One region of the Variovorax sp. LjRoot175 genome, then DNA from elsewhere that is predicted to be linked to it. Evidence: predicted binding sites of a transcription regulator. Region 1 holds the regulator's gene; the other holds the start of a gene.

Region 1 (11,175 bases):
CGGGCCAGGTGCAATGACCCCAACGGCACTTCATGCCTTCAGGAGTTTCTTCATGAACATCGCGCACACCCGTTTCTTCAAGTGGATCGCCGCCGGCGCCTTCTCCGCCGCAGCCGTGCTGGGCGCCACGTCCGCCAGCGCCAGGGACCTGGCCGTGTCGGTGGGCATCCATGTGCCAGGGGTCGCCGTCGGCATTGCCAGCCCGGTCCACTATGCCCCGGCGCCGGTCTACTACGACCCGCCGCCGCGGCACTACCGTCCGGCTCCCGTGTATGACTACCACCGCCCGCCGCCGCGGCACTTCTACCGCCATGAATACCGCGACGAGTACCGGCACGGTGATCGCCATCACTACCGTCATGACCGTCATGACCGTTATGACCGTCATGACCGTTATCGCTACTAATGAGGTCTAGAGCAGGCTCTCCGGCGCCAGCGGCGCCAGCAGCTCAAGCATCAGGTGGTCCCAGAAGCCCGCATCGGGCTCGCTGGTGAGCACCTGTTCGACGCCGGCCTCCTCGCTCACCCATTCCATTTTCTCGGTGCCGGGCGCGAAGCGCACCTTGTAGGCGCCCTGCTGCTTGAGCACCTCGACCAGCTTCAGCACCTGCTGCGCCATCTCGCGGCTGAAGATGAAGAGGCCGATCTCGGTGTTGTGCACTTCCGAGCGCGGGTCGAAATTCATCGAGCCGACGAAGAGCGTGCGCCCGTCGATCACGGCCGACTTGGCGTGCAGGCGTCCGATCTGCGTGCCGAACAGGCCCAGGCGCACGCTGCGCCGCGTGCGCACCGAGCTCAGCTCGTGGATCTCGGCGCCGAGCCGCAGCATGTCGGCCCGGTAGCGGCGGTAGCCGGTGTGGACCACGGGCTCGTCGGTGGCGGCCAGCGAGTTGGTGACCACGCTGATCTTCATGCCGCGCCGGCGGATCTCGCGCAGCACCTCCAGCCCCTCCTTGCCGGGGATCAGGTAGGGCGACACCAGCGTCACGTCGGAACGCCCGCGCCGCATCTGCTCGACCACGTTGTAGCGCACGCTGTCGACGTCGAGCAGCGGCACGCCGCCGTAAGTGACCTGTTTGCCGATCACGCGCTCGGGCGAATCGGCATACGCCTCGGCGGTGGTCCAGATGAGGTCGAGCTTGCCGGCGTTGAGGTTCTCGACGATCGGGCTGTAGCCCAGCAGGTCATTGGGCGCCGGCGGACGTGGTGCCGGGGTGGTGGCCGGGGCAGTCAGCTCCTCGAAGCGCCGCTGCCGTTCCTCCCGCGCGAGCGTGGGCGCGACCACGGTTTCGATCGGCCGCACGTGCTCGCTGTTCCAGTACAGGTCGAACAGGCTGGAAAGGCGCGGGATCAGGGCGCCGGCGACGAAGGTGTCGAGGTCGATGAAGTTCGCGCCGGCCGTCTGCGTGAAGTACGGGTTGCCGATGTTGCGCCCGCCGGCCACCGCCATCGCGCCGTCGGCGATGAAGAGCTTGTTGTGCATGCGCCGGTTGACGCGGCTGAAGTCGAAGAGCGAGGCCGAGAAGCGCCTGAGCATGCTGCCGCGCCCGGCCGGAAACGGGTTGAAGAGCCGCAGCTCGAGGTTGGGTGTGGCGGCCAGCGCGAGCAGCAGCTCGTCCTCGCCCGCGGTGTAGAGATCGTCCATCAGGAGCCGCACGCGCACGCCGCGCTGGGCCGCGTCGCGCAGTGTGCGCAGCAGGTAGCGGCCGGTCTCGTCGTTGTCGATCTGGTAGTACTGGACGTCGAGCGTGCGCTCGGCGCGGCGCGCGAGCTCGAGCCGCGTGTTGAGCGCGAAGTCGCCGCTGGGCATGAGCCGGAAGCCGCTCAAGTCCGCATCCGGCTGCGAGGCCTTGGCGATGCGGCCCAGCACGGTGCCGGTGGACAAGGGCATCGCCTTGGACGGCGTGCGCTCGAATTCGGCCGGCAGCATCGCGCAGCCGCTGGCGAGAAGAAGCACCGCCATCAAGACCAGGCCGAGGCGAATCCAGCTTGGGAGCGGACTCGGACGGCGACTCATCGCTAGAGTGCCTTGCGCAGGTTCGCAGGCGCGATGCGCAGTGCCTCGCGGTACTTGGCCACCGTGCGGCGCGCGCACTCGATGCCCTGCTCCTTGAGCATCTCGGACACCTGGCTGTCGGACAGCGGCTTCCTCACGTCCTCGGCGCTCACGAACTGCTTGATCAGCGCGCGCACCGCGGTGCTGGAGGCGTTGCCGCCGGTTTCGGTGCCGAGCGCCGAGCCGAAGAAGTACTTGAGCTCGACGGTGCCATAGGGCGTGGCCATGTACTTGGCGGTGGTCACGCGGCTGATGGTGGATTCGTGCAGGCCCAGCTCGTCGGCGATCTCGCGCAGCACCAGCGGCCGCATCGCGAGCTCGCCGTGCACGAAGTAGCTCTTCTGCCGCTCGACGATCGCGTTGGAGACCCTGAGGATGGTGTCGAAGCGCTGCTGGATGTTCTTGATGAACCAGCGCGCTTCCTGCAGCCGCTGCGACAGCGCCTGGCTGCCCTCGCCCTTGTGCTGCTTGAGCGCGCCGGCATAGATGTCGTGCACGCGCAGCCGCGGCATGACCTCGGGATTGAGCATGACGCGGAACTTCGCGTTGGTGCCGTGGCCGATGCGCGTGACGATCACGTCGGGCACGACGATGTTGCGCTCGACGTCGACGAAGCGGCGCCCCGGCTTGGGCTCGAGCCTGGCGATCAGCTGCAGTGCGGCGCGCACCTCGTCTTCGTTGCTGCGCGTGAGCGTGGCCAGGCGCTTGAAGTCGCGCCGCGCGAGCAGCTCCATCGGCTGCTTGCAGATCGCGATGGCGGTCTTGCGCACCTGGGCCTCCTCCTCGCTCTCCTTGGCGCTCGCCAGCTGGCGCAGCTGGATGGTCAGGCATTCGCCGAGGCTGCGGGCGCCGACGCCGGCCGGCTCCAAACTCTGCAGCAGGCCCAGCGCGACCTGGAAGTGATGCACCAGTTCGTCGAACTGGTCGTTGTCGTCGCCCGCGAGGCCCGAGGCCAGCGCCGGCAGCGAATCCTCGAGGTAGCCGTCGTCGTTGAGCGATTCGATCAGGAAGCGCAGCGCGGCGCAGTCGTTCTCGTCCAGGCGCAGCGACAGCGCCTGCCGGTGCAAGAAGGACTGCAGCGATTCCTGGCTGCGCGCGAGCTCGGTCGCATCGGTGCGCTCGTCGTCGCCGAGGTTGTTGGCGCGCGCGGGCGCATCGCCGCCCCATTCGCTGTCGTCGGGCGCGAGGTCGACCGTACCGTCGCCCTCCCAGTCGGGTTCGCTGTCGGCGGGCGCAGCCGCTTCGGCATCGCCGTTGGCGGCGACCGCCACCTCGGCCGGCGCCGCGGCCGGGCCGGGGACGAAGTCAGCCTCGCCCTCGGCCTGGCGGTCTTCGTCGCGCACCGGCGCATCGGCCGCCTCGAGACCGAACTCCTCGCGCGGCGCCTCTTCGGCCGTGCGTTCGAGGAACGGGTTCTCGTCGAGCATCTGCTCCACTTCCTGGCTCAATTCGAGCGTGGAGAGCTGCAGCAGCCGGATCGACTGCTGGAGCTGCGGCGTGAGCGCCAGGTGCTGGGAAACGCGAAGCGAGAGCCCTTGCTTCATCGAAGTACGGTCCCCTACATCCGGAAATGCTCGCCCAGGTACACGCGTCGTACCTCGGCGTTGTCGACGATCTCCGAAGGCGTGCCTTGTGCCAGCACATGCCCGTCGCTGATGATGAAGGCGTGATCGCAGATGCCCAGCGTCTCGCGCACGTTGTGGTCGGTGATGAGCACGCCGATGCCGCGTTCCTTCAGGAAACTGATGATCCGCTGGATCTCGATCACCGCGATCGGATCGATGCCGGCGAAGGGCTCGTCCAGCAGGATGAAGCGCGGCTGCGTGGCCAGCGCCCGCGCGATCTCGACGCGGCGGCGCTCGCCGCCCGACAGCGCCAGCGCGGGCGAATCGCGCAGATGGTCGACGCGCAGGTCGTGCAGCAGTTCGCCGAGGCGTTCCTCGATGCGCTGCTTCGACAGCGGCACCGGCCGGCCCGCGTCGTCGAGTTCGCGCTGCAGCTCGAGCACGGCGCGCACGTTCTCCTCGACCGTGAGCTTGCGGAAGATCGAAGCTTCCTGCGGCAGGTAGCTCAAGCCCATGCGGGCGCGGCGGTGGATCGGCATGTGCGCGATCGGTTCGCCGTCGATGCTGATTTCGCCCGCATCCGCCCGCACCAGCCCGACGATCATGTAGAAGGAGGTGGTCTTGCCCGCGCCGTTGGGCCCCAGCAGGCCGACCACCTCGCCCTTTTGCACGCCGAGCGAGACGTCCTTGACGACCTTGCGGCTGCCGTAGCTCTTCTGCAGGCCGCGCGCCTCGAGGCGGCTGCCCAGGACTTCGTTGCCGCCGCTCACTTGCGCTGCTCTCCGCCGAGCGTGGTGGTCGAGCGCAGGCCCGTTCCGGACGCCGGCGCGGAGGCGGCCGGCGCCGCCGGCCTGGCGGACCCGGCAGCGGGCGCGGAGGCGGCCGCCTTGGGCGTGAGGATGGCCTTGACGCGGCCGCCGGGCTGGGTCGCCACGCCCGCATTGGGCGGCAGCGGCGAGCCGTTGACGGTGAAGGTGTCGTTGCTCTGGTCGTAGACGATCAAGGGTCCGCTGCTTTCGTCGTTGGGTGTCGCGCCGACCAGGCGACGCATCACCGCACGGCGGATGAACTTCACGTTGTCGGCGCGGCTGTCGTACTCGATGACTTCCGACTCGCCCTCGATCCACTCGTCGGGGCCGGCGTCGCGCTTCTGCTTGAAATAGGCCAGCTTGCCGGGCGCGGCCGTGACGATGCCGTACTGGTAGCCCTCGGGATCCTGCCGCACGTCGATGCGGATGCCGCGGATGATGATGGTGCCCTTGGTCACCACCACGTTGCCGGTGAAGACGCTGGTCTGCTTGAGGTCGTCGTAGCGCATGGCGTCGGCCTCGATGTTCATCGGCTTGGTGCGGTCCGCCTTCTCGGCCTGCGCCGCCGACACGAAGCCGGCCACGCCCAAGGCGAATACGAAAGCGCGACAAAGGTGGCGAGAAACGGAGGAGGAATGTAACGATGTCATAAAAGGCACGAAACTTGCTGGGCGATTGTATGCGGCCTCATGGATCCGGTTTCCGCCGGCGGATGAAAAAGCCCGCCGAAGCGGGCTTCCTGCTGGTTGCCGCGACGAGCGGCGGGAGGCGCTTTTTTACGCGCTCTTGCGCGCTTCGCCGACCAGGAAGTCAGTGACCTGCAGCGCGCGGTCCATGCTGCGCGCGAGTTCGCCGTCCGTATACCACCTGCCCGCGATGCCCATCGCGGGCACGCCGGCCACTTGGTAAGCATCCTGCAGCTGCTTGGCGCGCTGGATCTTGCTCGCCACGCTGAAGGACTTGAAGTTCTCGGTGAACTTGGCCTTGTCGAGGCCGTTGGCCGCGGCCCAGTCGATGATCTGCTGCTCGCCCGAGAGGTTCTGGCGCTGCTGATGGATCGCGGCGAACACCTTGCGCTGGTATTCGTCGACCTTGCCCATCGCTTCCAGCGCGTAGTAGAGCCGCTGCTGCGGCTGGAAGCTGGGCTGGAAGGCGACCGGCACGCGCTTGAAAGACACGTGGGCGGGCAGCTTCTTGATCCAGGTCTCGAGCGTCGGCTCGAAGGCGTTGCAATGCGGGCAGCTGTACCAGAAGAACTCGATCACCTCGATCTTGCCGGCCGGCGCGTCGACCGGCACGCGCTTGTCGAGCACGGCGTAGTCGGTGCCCGCCTTGGGCGCGAGCGCCTGGGCGTGCGAAGGTGAGGCGAGGGGAAGAAGCCCCAGCGAAGTGGCGGCCAGCGAAAAGTCACGACGTTTCATATTAAGAAGTTCTCCTGTGCGGCTGACAGAGCCCGCGGCTGGCCCGGAGTTCCCGGACCGGCGAGCTTGAGTATGGATGAAGGCTCAGCGCTGGACGCGCACCAATGCAGATTCGAGGCCACCGCCGTCGAGCCGCTCCTTGAGCCGGTCCGCATCTTCCTTCTTGTTGAAAGGCCCCGCGCGCACGCGGTAGACGGTGCGGCCGGCCTGCTCGCGCTCGGTGATGCGCGCTTCCACGCCCATCAGCGAAAGCTTGGCGCGCTGCGCCTCGGCGTCCTCGGGGGTGCGGAAGGCGCCGGCCTGGACGAAATACATGAAAGGATCGGTGCTGGCGCTGGGCGCCGCGGCGGCGGTGGTGGCGCCGGGGCTGGCGCCCGAACGTGCCCGCGCGAGATCGCCGATCGGGTCGTTCGATGGCGGCACCGCGTTGGCTTCGGCCGGCAGGGGCGGCCGTCCGGCGCGCTGTGGTTGTTGCTGCTGCGCGCCGGGTGGCACCACCACGGGCGCCGGCGCGGTCGGCGGCGTGGGCGCCCCCGCCGTGGCGGGCTGGGGCGGTGCGGGCGTCGCGGGTGCCTGCGGGCGGGCGGCGCCTGCCTTGCCGGCGAGCGGGCCGTTGGGGTCCCAGTCGCGGTTCTTGCGCGCCTCGGCTTCGTCTTGCTCGGGGCCGCCGCGCTGGGTCTTGGTCATGAAGGGGATCGGCACCTTGGTCACATAGACCGCGATGCCCAGCGCCACGCCCAGCCCCAGCACCAGGCCGACGATCAGCCCGATGACAATGTTGCCGCTCTGTCTTTTAGTCATGGTTCGAAATCACATCTTGCGCGGCGCGCTCACGCCGAGAATTGCCAGCCCATTGTGCAGCACCTGCGCGGTGGCCGCGACCAGCGACAGGCGGGCCCGCTTGACCGGCTCCTCGTCCACCAGGATGCGCTCGGCGTCGTAGTAGCTGTGGTAGCAGGCAGCCAGTTCGCGCAGGTAGAAGGTGACGTCGTGCGGCGCAAAATCCTTGGCCGCGGCCGCGAGCATGTCGGGGTACCTGGCCAGCAGCAGCAGCAGCGCCTGCGCGGCCGGGCTTTGCAGCGGCGCGAGCTCGACATCCGCCAGCGCGGCCGCATCGCCGCCCCAGGCCGCCAGCACCGAGCAGATGCGCGCATGCGCGTACTGCACGTAGTAGACCGGGTTGTCGTTGTTCTGCGCCAGCGCGAGGTCGATGTCGAAGGTGTATTCGGTGTCGGGCTTGCGGCTCAGGAGGAAGAAGCGCACGGCGTCGGTGCTGGTCCACTCGATCAGGTCGCGCAGCGTCACGTAGCTGCCGGCGCGCTTGCTGATCTTGACCTCTTCGCCGCCGCGCATCACGCGCACCATGGTGTGCAGCACGTACTCGGGATAGCCGGCCGGGATGCCGACGTTCGCGGCCTGCAGGCCGGCGCGCACGCGCGCGATCGTGCCGTGGTGGTCGGTGCCCTGGATGTTGACCACCTCGCCGAAGCCGCGCTCCCACTTGGCGATGTGATAGGCGACGTCGGGCACGAAGTAGGTGTAGCTGCCGTCGCTCTTGCGCATCACGCGGTCCTTGTCGTCGCCGTAGTCGGTCGACTTCAGCCACAGGGCGCCGTCCTGCTCGTAGGTCTTGCCGGCCTCGATGAGCCGCTTCACCGTCGCCTCGACCCGGCCGCTGGTGTAGAGGCTCGATTCGAGGTAGTAGTTGTCGAAGCGGACCTGGAAGGCCTTCAGGTCCAAGTCCTGCTCGTGGCGCAGGTAGGCCACGGCGAACTGGCGGATCGAGTCGATGTCGTCGACGTCGCCGCTCGCGGTGTATTCGCGGTCGTCCGAGCGCACAGTCTTCTTCGCCTTGAAGTCTTCGGCGATGTCGGCGATGTATTCGCCGTTGTAGGCCTGCTCGGGCCATTCGGCATCGCCGGGCTTGAAGCCCTTGGCGCGCAGCTGGGTGCTGGTGGCGAGCGTCTGGATCTGCACGCCCGCGTCGTTGTAATAGAACTCGCGCCAGACCTGCGCGCCCTGCGAGGCGAGCAGGTTGCAGATCGCGTCGCCGAGCGCGGCCTGGCGGCCGTGGCCCACATGCAGCGGGCCGGTCGGGTTGGCGGAGACGAACTCGACCAGCACGCGATCGCTGCGCGCGGGCTGGCGGCCGAAGGCCTCGCCCGCGGCCAGCACCTCGCGCACCACCTGCTGCTTGGCAGCGGTCTTGAGGCGGATGTTCAAGAAGCCGGGGCCGGCGATCTCTATGGCATCGACCCACTGCGCGAAGGCCGGGGTGGCCTGGAGCGCGGCGCTGATGTCCTCGGCCAGTTCGCGCGGCTTGCGCGCCAGGGGCTTGGCGAGCTGCATCGCAGCGGTGCTTGCGAAATCGCCATGCGCCGCGACCTTGGGCGATTCGAACGCGGCTTTGGCGCCGGCGCCGGGCGAGAAGGATTCGAGCGTGTTCGCGAGCGCCGCGAGCAGCTTCTGTTTGACCAATAGCATCGCGGGATTTTACCGGGGGCAAACCCGGCCCCGGCCGGCCATGGTCATCCAGGCGTTGCCTCGGGCCGTTAGCATGGGCGGCCCCGGCCGGGGCTCCTGTCACAACCACCCTTGAGGACACCTACACCATGAAGAAGCTTCTCTCCCTGTTTGCCGTGGCCGCCTGTCTCTCCATCGGCGTCGCGCATGCGCAGGACAAGGCCCCCACGGCCCAGCAAAGCAAGATGGCGACCTGCAACAAGGACGCCGGCGACAAGAAGGGCGACGAGCGTAAGGCCTTCATGAAGACCTGCCTCTCGGCCAAGCCGGTGACGCAGCAGGACAAGATGAAGAGCTGCAACGCCGACCCCAAGGCCAAGGCGCTGAAAGGCGACGAGCGCAAGGCCTTCATGAAGGAATGCCTCTCGGCCAAGCCGGCTGCCTGAGCGACGCCGCAAGCTGGCTAAGAAAAGCCCCGCAGGCTTCGGCCTGGCGGGGCTTTTTCTTTGCGCTCAGCGCACTTCGCAATCGACGGTGTTGCTCTTCGTGCCGCTGGTGCCGCTGGAAGCCGAGGATGAAAACACCGGCGGCGGGGTGAATTTGAGGCCGGGGTTGATGGGCAATACCACCGGCGGCTGCACGAAGGAGGGTGTGAAGCCAAACTGCCCGGCCGAGAATTGTTGCGACCCTCCCTTGTTCGACAGGTTGACCAAGCCGTCGATCACGTGCACATACAGGCCTGGCGCGAGCGCGCCCGGCACGGAAGGTGCGCGCGGCACGGAGGGGATCTGGACCTGCGCAACCCTCTCCCAGACGGGCAAGGCTGTCCCCGCATCGCTTCGCACCGGGCTGGCGGCTGAGGCCAGGCTGGCTTGCGCATAAGCGCGCCGCGCCACGGCGACGGCCGGATCCGGCCGGTAGAAGAGATTGAAACTGCCTGCGCCGGCATCGACGGTGGTTTCGCCGGCCTCGATGGCCAGGCGGCCGGCGCCGGGGGTTGCGCTTGCGACCACCTGCAGCTGACCGGCGGCCAGCTCGAGCGTGGCGGCACTGGCGATCTTCAGCCGGGTCTTGGGGCCCAGCACGGCCTGGCGGCCGTCGGCCAGGCCGATGCGAACGTAGGTGTCCTGCTCGCTCGTCAGGGTGTCGCCCACGTCGATCACGGATTGCGGCGACAGCACTTTCAGCACGCCATCGGCCTTGACGGCCATGACGAAGCCGCTCAGCTGCGTCACCTGGGCGGCCGGCGTGCCGGCGTGGGCTTGCGCTCCGCAGAGCGACAGCGCGGCCAGGAAGGATGCGAGGACAGGGAATTGGAGGTTCATGGTCGGCCCCGGTTAGTTGCAGTACATCTTCTTGGTCGGCTCGTTCTTGGCGCCGACCGTGTCGCTCGCCGCTTCCTTTGTTTCTTCCTTGGTCGCTTCTTTCTTGGATTCCGACTTGACGACCGGCTGAGACACCGTGGTGCTGACGGTGTTGATGATGTCGACGGTCGTGTTCACGGCCTGGGTGAGGGGCGTTGACGAGAGGGTGGTCTGCACAGGTGGCAGCACGACCGAGCAGCCCATCAGTGCAGGGGTCGCGGTGCAAGCGGCGAGGTTCGGCAGCACGGCGGAGCAACCCGTCGTGCTGGGTGCACTGATGCATTGCGACAACGTTGGCAGCACGGCAGAACACCCCGACCGCGTGGGCACGGCCGTGCAGGTGCCGAGGCTCGGCAGGATCACGCTGCATCCGGGCATGCTGGGCGTGCTGGTACAGGCGGCCAGGCTGGGCAGCACGGCGCTACAGCCGTCCATGGCCGGGTCGGCGATACATGCGCTCAGCGTGGGGAGCGCTGGCGCAGGCGCAGGTGACAGGGGCGGCGCAGGCGGCGGCAACACGACCGAGCAGCCGGCGGTGGCCGGATTTTCCTGGCAGGCCGCCAGGGTCGGCAGCACCGCGGCGCAGCCTGTCAGCGCCGTGTCGGCCATGCAGTCGGCCAGCGAGGGGCGCAGCACGATGCCCTGCGCCGTCACGCGGCCGCTGATCGAATCTACGGTGGACTGGTTGTCGAAGGTGGCCGCGGAGGTCAGCACGATGTTGCCCGCCTGCGAACTGACGGGGCTTTGCAGCGTGAGGTTGCCGGCGACGTCGATGTTGATGGGGCCGCTGCCCAGCGAAGTGATGCCGGTTTCGGGGCCGGCCATGCCGATGATCAAGGGCGTGTTGTTGCCGCGGAAATTGAATCCGCCGGCCCCGCTGGCAAAGCCGGCCAGCTGCTGCACCTGGTTGCCCGCGTGGGTGAGGTTGACCGATCCGGTGTCCGCGCGGGCCGACAGCGTCACCACGGTGATGGGCGCCGTCTGGTTGATGTCGCCCGCAGCGGTGCGCAGTTCGAGCCGGCTGCCGGGCCCGCCGGTGATGGCCCCGTTGATGTTGATGCCCGCGGCGGCATGCAGCGCCAGGCTCGTGTCGCTGGTCCACGTCACGGCGTCAACCACCTGGATGATGCCGGCGCCCGTGCCCGCCGCGTTGTCGGTGGTGACCACCACCATGCTGCTGGCGAGCGCGGCCTGCAGCGTGCCGACGGTCAGCAGCGAGTCGCTCACGGCGCCGGTGGCGACGAAGGTGGCGGCCGAGCTATCGGTGCCCACCATGCCCGCGGCGGTGGCGCTGGCCTGGTCGTTCGCGATGTAGATGTTGGTCGGGTCCAGCAGCAGGGTGCCGGTGCGGCCGTTCGGCGCGCGCGTATCGACGCGGCCGCGCATGTCCAGCGTGTGGCCCGAGGTTTCGATGAAGCCGCCGTCGCCCGAGCGGGCGCCGCCGCGGGCGCTGATGCTGCCGTAGACGCGCGTGATGCCGTCGGACCAGGCGATCAC
Region 2 (11,175 bases), 270 kb from region 1:
GTCGTCACAACGATCGGCAAACCCGGCGTGGCCGTCGCCGCCGTCACGCGACGCCTGCACGGCTACGTGGTGGCGCCCATCGACGGCGGCACCGAGCTCAACGGCGAGCCGCTCGGCAACGAGGCCGTCGCCCTGCAGGACGGCGACGTGCTCGAACTCGGCGGCACCCGGATGCAGTTCGTCGCCGGATGAGCGACGGCCGGCCGCGCCGAGGCTTTGGTACGGGCCAGAGGCTTGACCCCACTGCCGGCTGTAGATGCCAAAAAATTCCTTTACCAGCTGTACGCGCAGCGTTTAGCCTCGATAGCGTTGCAGCCCAAAGACCAGAACTGGGGTGGTGCAACCCGGTTCGAAACCAAATAGAAAACAAAAGGCCTCGCATATGCAGGTGCGCGTGTTGGGTTGCTCGGGCGCCATCGCCAAGGACTGCCGCACGACGTCATTCCTGGTCGACAGTGACCTGCTGGTCGACGCCGGCACCGGCGTCGGCGACCTGAGCCTGGCCGAAATGGCCGCCATCGACGACGTGGTGCTCACCCATTCGCACCTCGACCACATCGCCGCGCTGCCCCTGATGATCGACGCCGTGGCCAGCCGCCGCAGCAGGCCGCTGCGCGTGCATGCGCTGCGCGCCACCATCGAGGCGCTGCGCGCCCATGTGTTCAACAACGTCATCTGGCCTGATTTCGCGAGCATTCCCAGTCGCGAGGCGCCGTTTGTGAGCTTTCACGACATCGTGGTTGGCCAGCAGCTCCAGTTGGGAACGCGGGCGCTCAAGAACATCGAGGTGCTGCCGGCGGTCCACACCGTGCCGGCTTGCGGGTATGCCGTGCGCTGCGCCGAGGGCGGGCCGAACTGGGTTTTCAGCGGGGATACCGAGCGCAATCCGGCCTTCTGGCAGCGGGTGAACCAGCTTGATATAGGCATCCTGGTCATCGAAACGGCGTTCAGTGACCGGGAGCAGGCCTTGGCGCAGCGCAGCTTGCATTTGTCACCTGCGACCTTGGCCGACGAACTGGCGAACATTGCGCCCGGCAAGAACTACCCGATCTACATCACCCACACCAAGCCGGCCGAGACCGAAGAGATCATGAGCCAGATCGACATGCTGGCCGCTGGCTCGCAGGTGCATGGAACGAAGGGGCGGGACATTCGATGGCTGGAGGCGGCGGGGGTCCTGCAGGTCTGACACTGTCGGTGGTCGACTGACAAAATTTGTCATCCCGCGTGTGGCATATGCAACAGATTGTGTCACCTGTTGTAACTCCAGCGTGAACAAATGCACACCAAGGTTTGCTTCAGAGGCGAGCAGCAGGGATGGCACAGATGCTGCGGAGGTTGGACGCACCGGGGGCCCTCCTCGGGCCCTTCAACCAACTGGAGTTTTTGAATGAACCGTCGTTCCATCGCACGCAATGTGCAAAAGGGTTTCACCCTTATCGAGTTGATGATCGTTGTGGCGATCATTGGTATCTTGGCTGCTGTGGCTCTGCCGGCGTATCAGGACTACACCACCCGCGCCAAGATTTCCGAAGTGCTCGTCATGGCCGCTCCGGCAAAGCTGGCAGTCGCTGAAACCACCTCGTCGCTTGGCGTTCTTGCCTCTGTCACGGCGTCCAATAGTGGCTACGTCTTCCCCGGCGCAACAAAATATGTGTCGAACGTGGTCGTCGCCCCCACCACGGGCATTGTGACGGTCACATCGACGGTTCCCAATGCGACGGGCGATATCCTACTGACGCCGGCGACTGTTGGCACCAACACCGGTCAACTGCGTTGGACGTGCTCCTCCGCTATTGCTGCGAAGTACCTGCCTTCCGAATGCCGTCCCACCTGATCGTGGACCGGTGATAGAAGCGGCCCTCGAGGCCGCTTTTTTTGTTCGCGACCTTCTTTCATGACGCATCGAAAATTCGCAGACGGCCTTCTGGCGTGGACGATTCCCGCGTTCGCCGTCGTCGCATTTTCCGGCATCATCACTTTCTTCGGGATCGCGGATCCGTACGATTTCTATCGAAAAGCGCAGATCATCTGCCTGTCGATTCTCATCGTCTGCTCCGTCATTCGCCTGCCCGCGGTCATTCATGGAAGGCCGTGGTCCGGCCTCTGGATCTGGGCGATTTCACTGGCGTTTCTGGCGATCTGCCTGCATGGCACTCGGTGGTCGCCGTTCTCCATCGCCGACGCCACGCTGTATGGCATGCTGTTTCTAGGGGTGCTTTTTTGCGCGAGGCTCTTCGAAGGCGACCCGCAAAGGCAGGATCGAAGCGCGGTGATCCTGGCGCTGGCCCCGTTGCTCAATATCTGGCTGATGGTGTTGAGCACCATCGATCTTTGCCTGAGCGGCACATGGAACGACTGGCAATTGGTGTTCTCGACGATCCGCGAATTCGACGATGCCTTGCTTCCGTGCCTGTTCCTGCTCTGGCACCGGCCCGGCGGATTGGCGCGCGCGCGGATGACGCCGCTGGTCTGGCTGCTTTCGACGCTCTATCTGCTGGCACTCTGGCAAGACGGCGCCCGCTCGGTCCTGCTGTCCACGACGAGCGCGCTGCTGCTGGTCGCGCTTCTTCGAAAGGATTCAGCCCTGCTTCGTCTGCCGGTTTCGTCGCTCGCTGTCGCGGGGGCATTCTTCTACGGCATGCGATGGCTCTTCGACTCGGACCATACGACCAAGACCGTATTTCGCCTGAGCACTTCATCCCGAAGCGATTTGTGGGGCGGCCTAGTGGAATCCTGGGCCCGATCGCCGTGGGTCGGAATAGGCGGCGATCAATTCGGAAGGCACGACGGCCTGGTGATCGCGATGCACCCTCACAATATTGCGCTGCAATGGATCGGGGAGTACGGATTCTTGGGGGTGGGCGCCGTCGTTCTCGTCGGATTGCTGCTCTACCGGTTGATTCGAGGGCATCGCTGGATTCCTCCGTTTTGCCTTGGCGGCCTCTTGGCTTGCGTCATGAACAGTCTGTTTTCAGGCGCCTTTGTCTATCCCTTGAGCCAGCTGCTGATCATATGGATGGCTGGATGGGCGCTGGCGTGTTACCGGAAGCGCTCGACCGATACGGCCGCGGCGGCCGCCGCTCCAGCGACGAAACTCAGGTCGCGCGCGCCGATCATGCTGGTGTCCGCGATGCTGCTGGCGGGCATGTGGGCTGTCCATGGCCGCGACCTGCTGTCGCGCCAATCGTCCAATGATTCAGGCAATGTGTCTCCGCCGCGCTTCTGGCAACGCGGAGCCGTCCTTCATCTCGACAAACCCGATGCGAGGCAGTAGCTGCTTTTGACGACGGAACAAGCTGTCCCATGTCGAATCCATCCCAAGCTTTGGTGAGCATCGCGGCGGCGGTGCCGAGGGCCCGCTCGACCCGCAATCCATCGACAGGTGTGGGCTGGTCGCTATTGGCTTTCGGCTTCGCCCTGCCGTGGCTGATTCCCGTGCATTCCTATCCGTGGCCCACGCTCTACAGCGAGGTCGCCGCCGGTCTGGCTGTCCTGCCGCTGGCTCTGTGGGCGGTGACGCGGCGTGCGCGAATGGATTTCGACCTGCTCTCGCTGGGTTTCGCTGCTGCTGCGCTGATTCCCCTGCTGCAGGCCGCGGGTGGCATGTTTGCGTTTCCTGGCGAAGCGCCTCTGGTCAGCGTGTACCTTCTGGGTTGTGCCGTGTCGGTCGCTGTCGCCAGATCCTGCGAGGCGCTGGCCCCGGGCCGCTTGCCGGACGCGCTGTTCGCCGGTTTCGTCATAGCCGCCTTGGCCTCCACGGCGCTCGCGCTGGCGCAATGGCTGCTGCTCGACTGGGGGCCCTTGATGGCCCCCATCTCGACAGGCACCCGCCCCATGGCCAATGTGGGCCAGGCCAACGAGCTGAGCACGCTGCTGCTGTGGGGGCTTGTCGGTTTGTGGTGGGCCCACACCCGACAGCGGATCGGCGGCCGAGTTGCAGTGTTTGCCGCCGCTACCGTACTGCTCGGGGTCGCGAGCACGCAGTCCCGCACGGGCTGGCTCGGCATTGCGCTGTTGCTGGCCGTCGCGTGGGTCTCGCCGGCTTCTCTGGGGACCGCGAAGCACAGGCCGGCTTTCGTCGGGCTGGGGTTCTGGTTCGCGGTGCTGGCGCTCGGCTGGACGTTCGCAACCGACATCATCGGTGCCGGTGGGGCCGACAGTCTGGGTTCGCGGCTGAGCTCGGGGCGCCGACCGGAGATCTGGTCCATGATGGTCGATGGCATATGGCATCGGCCATGGCTGGGCTACGGCTGGAACCAGGGCCGATTGGTCCAGGTCGACGAACTGCCCCAGTATGCCGACCTGAAAATAGGCATCCAGCACGCCCATGACCTCGTGCTCGACTTGATGGTGTGGAACGGGGTGCCCCTGGGTCTGGCCATCGCTGCACTGCTGGGCCTATGGTTCTGGTGGCAGGTGAGGCGTGCCGCCGGCGCCGAGCAGATTCTGATCCTGCTGGCCCTCGGCACATTCACGCTGCACGGCTTGCTCGAGTTGCCGCATTGCAAGGCGTTCTTCCTGGTTCCGGTGGCGCTGATGATGGGCATCCTGAACGCGCGCTCGTCGCTCGTTGCACCTGTCCGGCTGCCGCGCGCCGTGTCTGCGGCCCTCGTGGTTGCGTTGGGCTGCGTCCTGCTGCTCGCGTGGAAGGAGTACCGCGCCATTGAGTTGGACGTGCAATCCGAGCGCTTGCGAGCCGCCCGCATCGGTGTTCGGGCGCCCCCTCCGGCACCCGAGATTCATATCCTGAACGGATTGCAGGCCGCGCTTGTCAACCTGCGCATCGAGCCGCGCAAAGGCATGCCGGCGAGCGAGATCGAGCGCTTGCGCTTGACGGCCAGGCGCTATCCCGTAGAGAACGCGCTCTTGCGATATGCCAAGGCCGCCGCGCTCAACGGGCAGCCGCTGGCCGCGCAGGAAGCGCTGCGGCATTCGTGCCTGCTCTTCTCGCGTGCTTATTGCGACAAGCTTCGAGTCGCCTGGGGCGAATTCGCGAGCGAACATCAGGGCGTCGAGGCGGTGCCCTTTCCCCGTATCGATCCGGAAGTCCAGTGACCGCAAAGCGATGCAAGACAGGATCCTGAGCTGGTCTCGCTCCCGAAAGCGCATGGTAGTGATGGCGCTCGACGCCGTGCTCGCGCTGGTGTCGATGTGGCTCGCGTTCACGCTGCGGCTCGACACGCTGCACTGGCCCGCAGGCGCCGAACGGCTCGCATACGCGGTGGCGCCCGCGCTGGCCATTCCGGTCTTCATCCGGCTGGGCCTGTACAAAGCGATCTTCCGCTACACGGGCGTGGCTTCGATCCTGGCGACCGGTCGCGCCGTCGCGCTGTACGGTGTCGCGCTGTGCCCGTTCGTCTGGCTGCTCTTCCATTGGGAGGGCATCCCTCGCAGCCTCATCGTGCTGCAGCCGCTGCTCTTTCTGATCCTCGTCGCCTCGAGCCGCGCGCTGGGCTGGCAATGGATTGCCAGCCGCACCCGTGCCCGCGGCGCGCCCTTGCTGATCTATGGCGCCGGCGTGGCCGGAGCGCAGACCGCAGCCGCACTCTCAGGAATACAAGACTATTCGCTGGTCGGATTCATCGACGACGATCCCCAGAAGGCAGGGCGCACGATCAATGGGGTCAAGGTCCATGCCTTCGCAGAGACCGCCGATGTCGTGGGCCGCCATGCGGTCACCGACATTCTTCTCGCGGTGCCGAGCGCGACGCGGCAGCGGCGCAATCAGCTCATCGAGCGCCTGCAATCGCTGCCCGTGCGGGTTCGGTCGTTGCCAGGGCTGGCGGATCTTGCCAGTGGGCGGGTCACGGTCGAAGATTTCCGCGACCTCGACCTCGACGACTTGCTGGGACGCGAGCCTGTGGCGTCGCGGCCGGATTTTCTCGCTGGAGCCTTGGCGGACCGCGTTGTTATGGTGACAGGCGCGGGAGGGAGCATCGGCAGCGAACTGTGCCGCCAGATTGCGCGCGAAGCGCCGAGCACGCTTCTTCTCGTCGATCACAGCGAGTATTCGCTCTACAAGATCCATCACGAGCTCGAGCAGTGGGTGCGCGCCGGTGGTATGCATGTGACCTTGGTGCCCGTGCTCGGCAGTGTGTGCAACCAGCAACGCCTGGATTCGATCTGTCAGGCCCACAGGCCGCAGGTGATCTACCACGCGGCGGCCTACAAGCATGTCCCCATGGTCGAATCCAATCCGGGCGAGGCCGTGAACAACAACGTGCTGGGCACGCTCAGCCTGGCCCGTGCGGCGCTCAAGTGGGGCATCGATAGTTTTGTTCTCGTGTCTACCGACAAGGCGGTCAGACCGACCAACGTCATGGGCGCCACCAAGCGGATCGCCGAACAGATCCTCCAGTCGCTTGCCGACTGCGAAGCCAGTCCGTTCGACGAAGGGAGTGCCCCGCACTTGAAGTCGGGCTCGATGACTCGATTCTCGATGGTGCGCTTCGGCAATGTTCTGGGTTCCAGCGGCAGCGTGGTTCCTCTGTTTCGCACCCAGATTGCCAATGGTGGGCCGGTGACCGTGACCGACCCGGAGGTGACGCGATACTTCATGACGATTCCGGAGGCGGTGCAACTCGTCCTGTATGCAGGCGCGATGGCTCGCAGCGGAGATCTCTTCGTGCTTGACATGGGCGTGCCCGTGAAGATAGTGGATCTGGCCAAGCGCATGATCACTCTGTCCGGGCGATCGGTGCGCGACGAGTTCCGTCCGACGGGAGACATCAGCATTACCTTCACTGGCCTGCGTCCAGGAGAAAAGCGTTTTGAGGAACTCCTGATCGGGGAGAATCCGATGCCGACCGATCACCCCCGAATCATTCGCGCAAGAGAAGAATTCATGCCGTGGCCTGCGCTCAGGCTTCATCTGAAGTCGCTGCTCAGCGCTGCACAAGATGACAACCTGGCTTCGATGAAAGATGTCTTGCGACTGCTGGTCCCCGACTATGAACAAAGCCTCACTCTGGCGCAGTAACTCCGGATACGACGCGACGACATGGGTCGTCTCTGCGTGGTGCGATGTCGGCCTTCGATGTGGCATGGAGGTCCAGTGAGTCTGGAAAGCGCCGACAGGGCAACACCCGCATCGGAAATCGACTTCTCGACGCTGTACGACACCCATCCGGAGTACGTGGCGCGACGTGAAGAAGGCTCTTTGGAGCAAGCGCAGATCGATATGGAGGTGCAACTTTTCAAGTTGCCGAACTTGATGGGACTGCTCCCTTCCTCTCGCCAACTCCGGACCGTTCTCGAGATTGGCTGCGCCACCGGCGAGTTGATTGCTGCGTTGCCAGTTGCCCCGGGTGCTCGGAAGGTTGGCTTGGACATATCGGCCGCCAACATCGCTGTGGCGAGCGCAAGGTACCCTGATATCGAGTTCGTCTGTTCAGATCTGAGCGACTTGCAGCCGGGCGAGTTTGAGGCGGTGATCATGAGTGACGTGGTGGAGCATGTGCCGCACGATCAAGAGTTCCTGCGCGCCGCTGCGCAACTCGGCGAAGTCGTGTTGGTCAACTTGCCACTCGAAGACAACTGGCTCAACTGGAGGCGTGACTACGGTGTGAATGATGTGTCGGGCCACTTGCGCAAGTATTCGCTTGCGGACGGAATGAGGCTGTTCGAGCTTGCAGGGTTGGAAGTGCTAGCTCATTCGCAAGTGTGGTTTCACGAGACTGCTGCCGAAGATGCCCGTCGCGCACTGCGCAAGCAGAGATTGGGCAGTGTTTTCTCGGGGAGTTGGCCGGAGCGCACAGTCAAGCGGGCGATAGTCATGGCCGCTGCAGCAGTGCCTCCGCTTGGCAGGCGCATATTCTCGTCAAACCTGTTTGCCATGGCCTGCAAGCGGCTCACGCGGTGAACTTGCGCCGTCAACTGAGCGTGTCGCTGCTTGTGCAAGGGGCAGGAGCAGCGTCGATGCTGATCGCCACTTTGTTGCTGGGCAGCACCGTGGGGCCGGAGGAGCAGGGAAACTTCAGCCACACTAAAGCAGCCATCGAGTTTGCTGCTGCGTTTGCAATGTTCGGACTTCCGCAGGCGTTGTTCTTCTATGTCAAGTCCGGACGCCTGAGCCTTCAAGCTGCTCTTCGTTGGGCGTGGGCGAGTGCGCTGGTCGCTGTGCTTGTCGGAATGATCTTTGGCGCGGTGCAGCAAGAAGCGAGTAGCCCCGTGCAAGCCGTTGTTTTCGCCAGCGCGATAGCGCTCTGCGTCGCCCACGGGCACTTGCGCGCTCTGCTGTTGGTCGGCAAGCACACGGGTTGGTTCAACGCCGCGACTGCGTTGCCGCAGGTCCTGTTGATCGGAGGCGTGATTGTTGTTCTCTGGTTCGGGATCACAGAAAATTCGACGTGGCAACTGCTCTTTGCCCTGGCCTACGGCGCTAGTTCAGTCTTCGCTCTTTGGCGGGTGAAAAAGATGGGAAAGTCAGTCGCGGGCTCTCCCGCGAATTGGCGTGAGCTGGGCCGTTATGGGATTGCCGCATGGCTTTTGGCCTCATTGTCGACCGCGGCCATTCTGTTGGTTCAGCAGTGGGTCGAGAGCGCGCAAGGTTCGGTTGCGCTGGGCCGCTTCACGATGGCGATGACTTTGGTTCAAGTGCCTCTTGCGCCGATTGGCTATGCCGCACCTTTGCTGTTTCGGCGCTGGATGGAGCAGTCGGGTGGGCGTTCGTCGCAGCGATGGGCCGCTGCGCTATGCGCTGCGCTTCTATTTGTCGCAGGCGCGTTTTGGCTGGCAGCGCCGACGTGGCCGCATCTTGGCCTTGGACCAGCTTATGCGGGAACGACGCAGGCACTTGCGGTGCTGATGATGGGCGCCGCGGCGGAGGCGGCCTCACGTGTGTTGACGGTCAATGTCTACGCGAATGGGTTGCCCTGGCTAGCCGTCAAGGCGGAAATCGTACGCTGGCTCGTACTATGCGGTGCCTGGTTGCTATTGCCATCGCCGGGGCTCTTGTCCATGTGCGCTGTGTGGGCTGCAGGTGCGTGGGCTGCTGCTGCTGTGTTTGTGCTGCATTCATACCGCCTTGCTTCTTCTGACGAGAGCCCCGCATGAAGGAACGCCACGCGCTTCGTGTTGCACTGCTTGGTCCGGCCAACACGGTCCATCTGCAGCGCTGGGCAGCAGCGTTGGCGGGGCGGGGTCACACTGTGTGTGTGATCTCGCAGCACCGCTGCGACCCCGCGCTACTGCCGCGTGCCGTGCGGGTCGTCTGGCTGCCATATCAAGCGCAGATTGGCTACTTCGCCAACGCTTGGATTCTGCGGCGTGAACTGCGGCGATGGCGCCCCGACTTGCTGAACGCGCACTATGCCAGCGGCTATGGCACCACCGCGGCGTTGGCTGGTTATAGCCCGACGCTGCTTTCGGTTTGGGGAAGCGATGTCTATGATTTCCCCAACGAGGGGAGCCTTAAAAACTGGCTGCTGCGACGAAACTTGCGGAGTGCGACGGCGATTGCTTCAACCAGCCACGCGATGGCGCAGCAGGTGCAAGGCCTCACGCCTGAGCAACTCGACGTGACAGTCACGCCATTCGGCGTTGACCTCGAAAATTTTGCACCAGCCACTGTTTCGCGCGACGCCGGCGTGCTAACGCTGGGGATTGTCAAGTCGCTCGCTCCAAAGTACGGAGTTGATCTGCTGTTGCGCGCTTTCGCGGGCTTGCTCGTTGACGGCGAGGTGCGCGCCAGTGGACATCAGTGCCGCTTGATCGTTGTTGGTGATGGCCCGCAGCGCGAAGAATTGGTGGGGCTTTCGCGTCAACTCGGCATTGCGGCACTGACGGAGTTCGTAGGGGCGGTAGCGCACGCAGAGGTGCCTCGTTGGCTCAATCGCATGGACATCTTTGCCGCGCCAAGTCGGCTCGACAGCGAAAGCTTCGGCGTCGCCGTGATTGAAGCCAGCGCTTGTGGCCTCCCCGTAGTGGTGAGCGACGCCGGCGGCCTCCCAGAGGTGGTACGTCACGGCGAGACTGGCTTGGTCGTGCCGCGCAACGACGTGCCTGCGCTGCAGAATGCGCTCAAGCGGCTTGTGCTGGAGCCCGATCTGCGAAGCAGGCTAGGTCGAGACGGTCGAGTCCTCGTCGGGCGTGAGTACGAGTGGGGTCACTGTCTGGATCTCATGGAGCAGTGCTACGCCCGCGTAATGCTATTGGCGGAATCGGCATGAGCCCGCCGCGTCGACCTCTCTCTGCATGCGCAAGACGCACTGGCGCAAGGGGATGGCATTGCTGCTGACCGTACCTTCTTGGGAACGCCTATGAAAAATCGGGACCACTGGAAGCCCACCAAGTTCGACTGGAAAAGCGGTCGACTCAAGGGGGCAAGAGATCCTGTTGAACTCGGCGTCGGTTCGCGTTTGGTGGCGGACTTGGTGGCCGTGCAATATCAGTCGCATCTGAAGACTAACGCACGCGGACGGCTGCTGGATCTGGGTTGCGGCAAAGTGCCGTTGTACTCGGCATATGCGCCGTACGTATCGGAAATCGTTTGTGTGGACTGGGCGCCAGGAGAGCACGTCGATTTGCAATGTGATCTGTCGCAGCCCCTGCCATTCGATAGCAATCGCTTCGATACGATCATTCTGTCGGACGTGCTTGAGCACATCCCCGAGCCCGAGCTATTGTGGAGTGAGATGACAAGAGTGTTGGCGCCGGCGGGCAAGATCATCATGAACGTCCCGTTCTACTATCTGGTGCACGAACACCCTCACGACTACTACCGCTACACGAACTTTGCACTCGAAAGGTTTGTGAAGATGAATGAGATGACTCTCGTAAGAATGTCTGCGATTGGCGGTATCGTTGAAATCATTGCCGATTTGTTTGCCAAAATCGTCACGAAGTTGCCACTGATCGGACGCGCGTTAGCGATGCTGATCCAAACGTTGGCTTGGCACTTCCACAAGACGCGACTGGGAGCGAGGGTGGCCGCCATTTCGAGTCGACACTTTCCGCTGGGTTATTTTGTGATCGCCGCGCGCAAGCCTTAGAGGCGAGAGACATGAGCACTCCTTTGCGAACTATCAGCGCTATCGTTCCCTGCCGCAACGAGCAACGCCATATCGAAGCCTTCTGCCTTAACGTTTGCGCACAAGCGCTGCCAGCGAACTGGTTGCTGCAACTCGTGATTGCCGACGGAATGAGCGACGATGGCACGCGCGAAATGCTGAA

The links. The regulator sigma-54, encoded in region 1, starts transcription at its own class of promoters, with help from an activator protein. The targets are predictions, from matches to a motif close to TGGCANGNAANCTGCTTT.
Region 2: a site for sigma-54 is predicted at 1,319-1,336, ahead of ACSQ89_RS28625 (pilin). Genes of this name have one in related genera too.

What each region holds. Positions count from the first base shown of each region.
Region 1 covers NZ_CAXURY020000001.1:5,506,573-5,517,747, forward strand. The annotation lists gene ACSQ89_RS27315 (hypothetical protein) at 53-406, shown strand; gene ACSQ89_RS27320 (phospholipase D family protein) at 413-2,017, opposite strand; gene ACSQ89_RS27325 (RNA polymerase factor sigma-54) at 2,020-3,600, opposite strand; gene lptB (LPS export ABC transporter ATP-binding protein) at 3,615-4,391, opposite strand; gene lptA (lipopolysaccharide transport periplasmic protein LptA) at 4,388-5,080, opposite strand; gene ACSQ89_RS27340 (thiol:disulfide interchange protein DsbA/DsbL) at 5,207-5,851, opposite strand; gene ACSQ89_RS27345 (SPOR domain-containing protein) at 5,936-6,652, opposite strand; gene argS (arginine--tRNA ligase) at 6,662-8,335, opposite strand; gene ACSQ89_RS27355 (PsiF family protein) at 8,464-8,760, shown strand; gene ACSQ89_RS27360 (hypothetical protein) at 8,827-9,639, opposite strand; gene ACSQ89_RS27365 (two-partner secretion domain-containing protein) at 9,652-11,175, opposite strand, start outside.
Region 2 covers NZ_CAXURY020000001.1:5,772,381-5,783,555, reverse strand. The annotation lists gene ACSQ89_RS28635 (FHA domain-containing protein) at 1-192, shown strand, start outside; gene ACSQ89_RS28630 (3',5'-cyclic-nucleotide phosphodiesterase) at 383-1,189, shown strand; gene ACSQ89_RS28625 (pilin) at 1,391-1,837, shown strand; gene ACSQ89_RS28620 (O-antigen ligase family protein) at 1,898-3,277, shown strand; gene ACSQ89_RS28615 (Wzy polymerase domain-containing protein) at 3,307-5,058, shown strand; gene ACSQ89_RS28610 (polysaccharide biosynthesis protein) at 5,069-6,982, shown strand; gene ACSQ89_RS28605 (class I SAM-dependent methyltransferase) at 7,058-7,864, shown strand; gene ACSQ89_RS28600 (hypothetical protein) at 7,921-9,057, shown strand; gene ACSQ89_RS28595 (glycosyltransferase) at 9,054-10,172, shown strand; gene ACSQ89_RS28590 (methyltransferase domain-containing protein) at 10,263-10,994, shown strand; gene ACSQ89_RS28585 (glycosyltransferase family 2 protein) at 11,006-11,175, shown strand, end outside.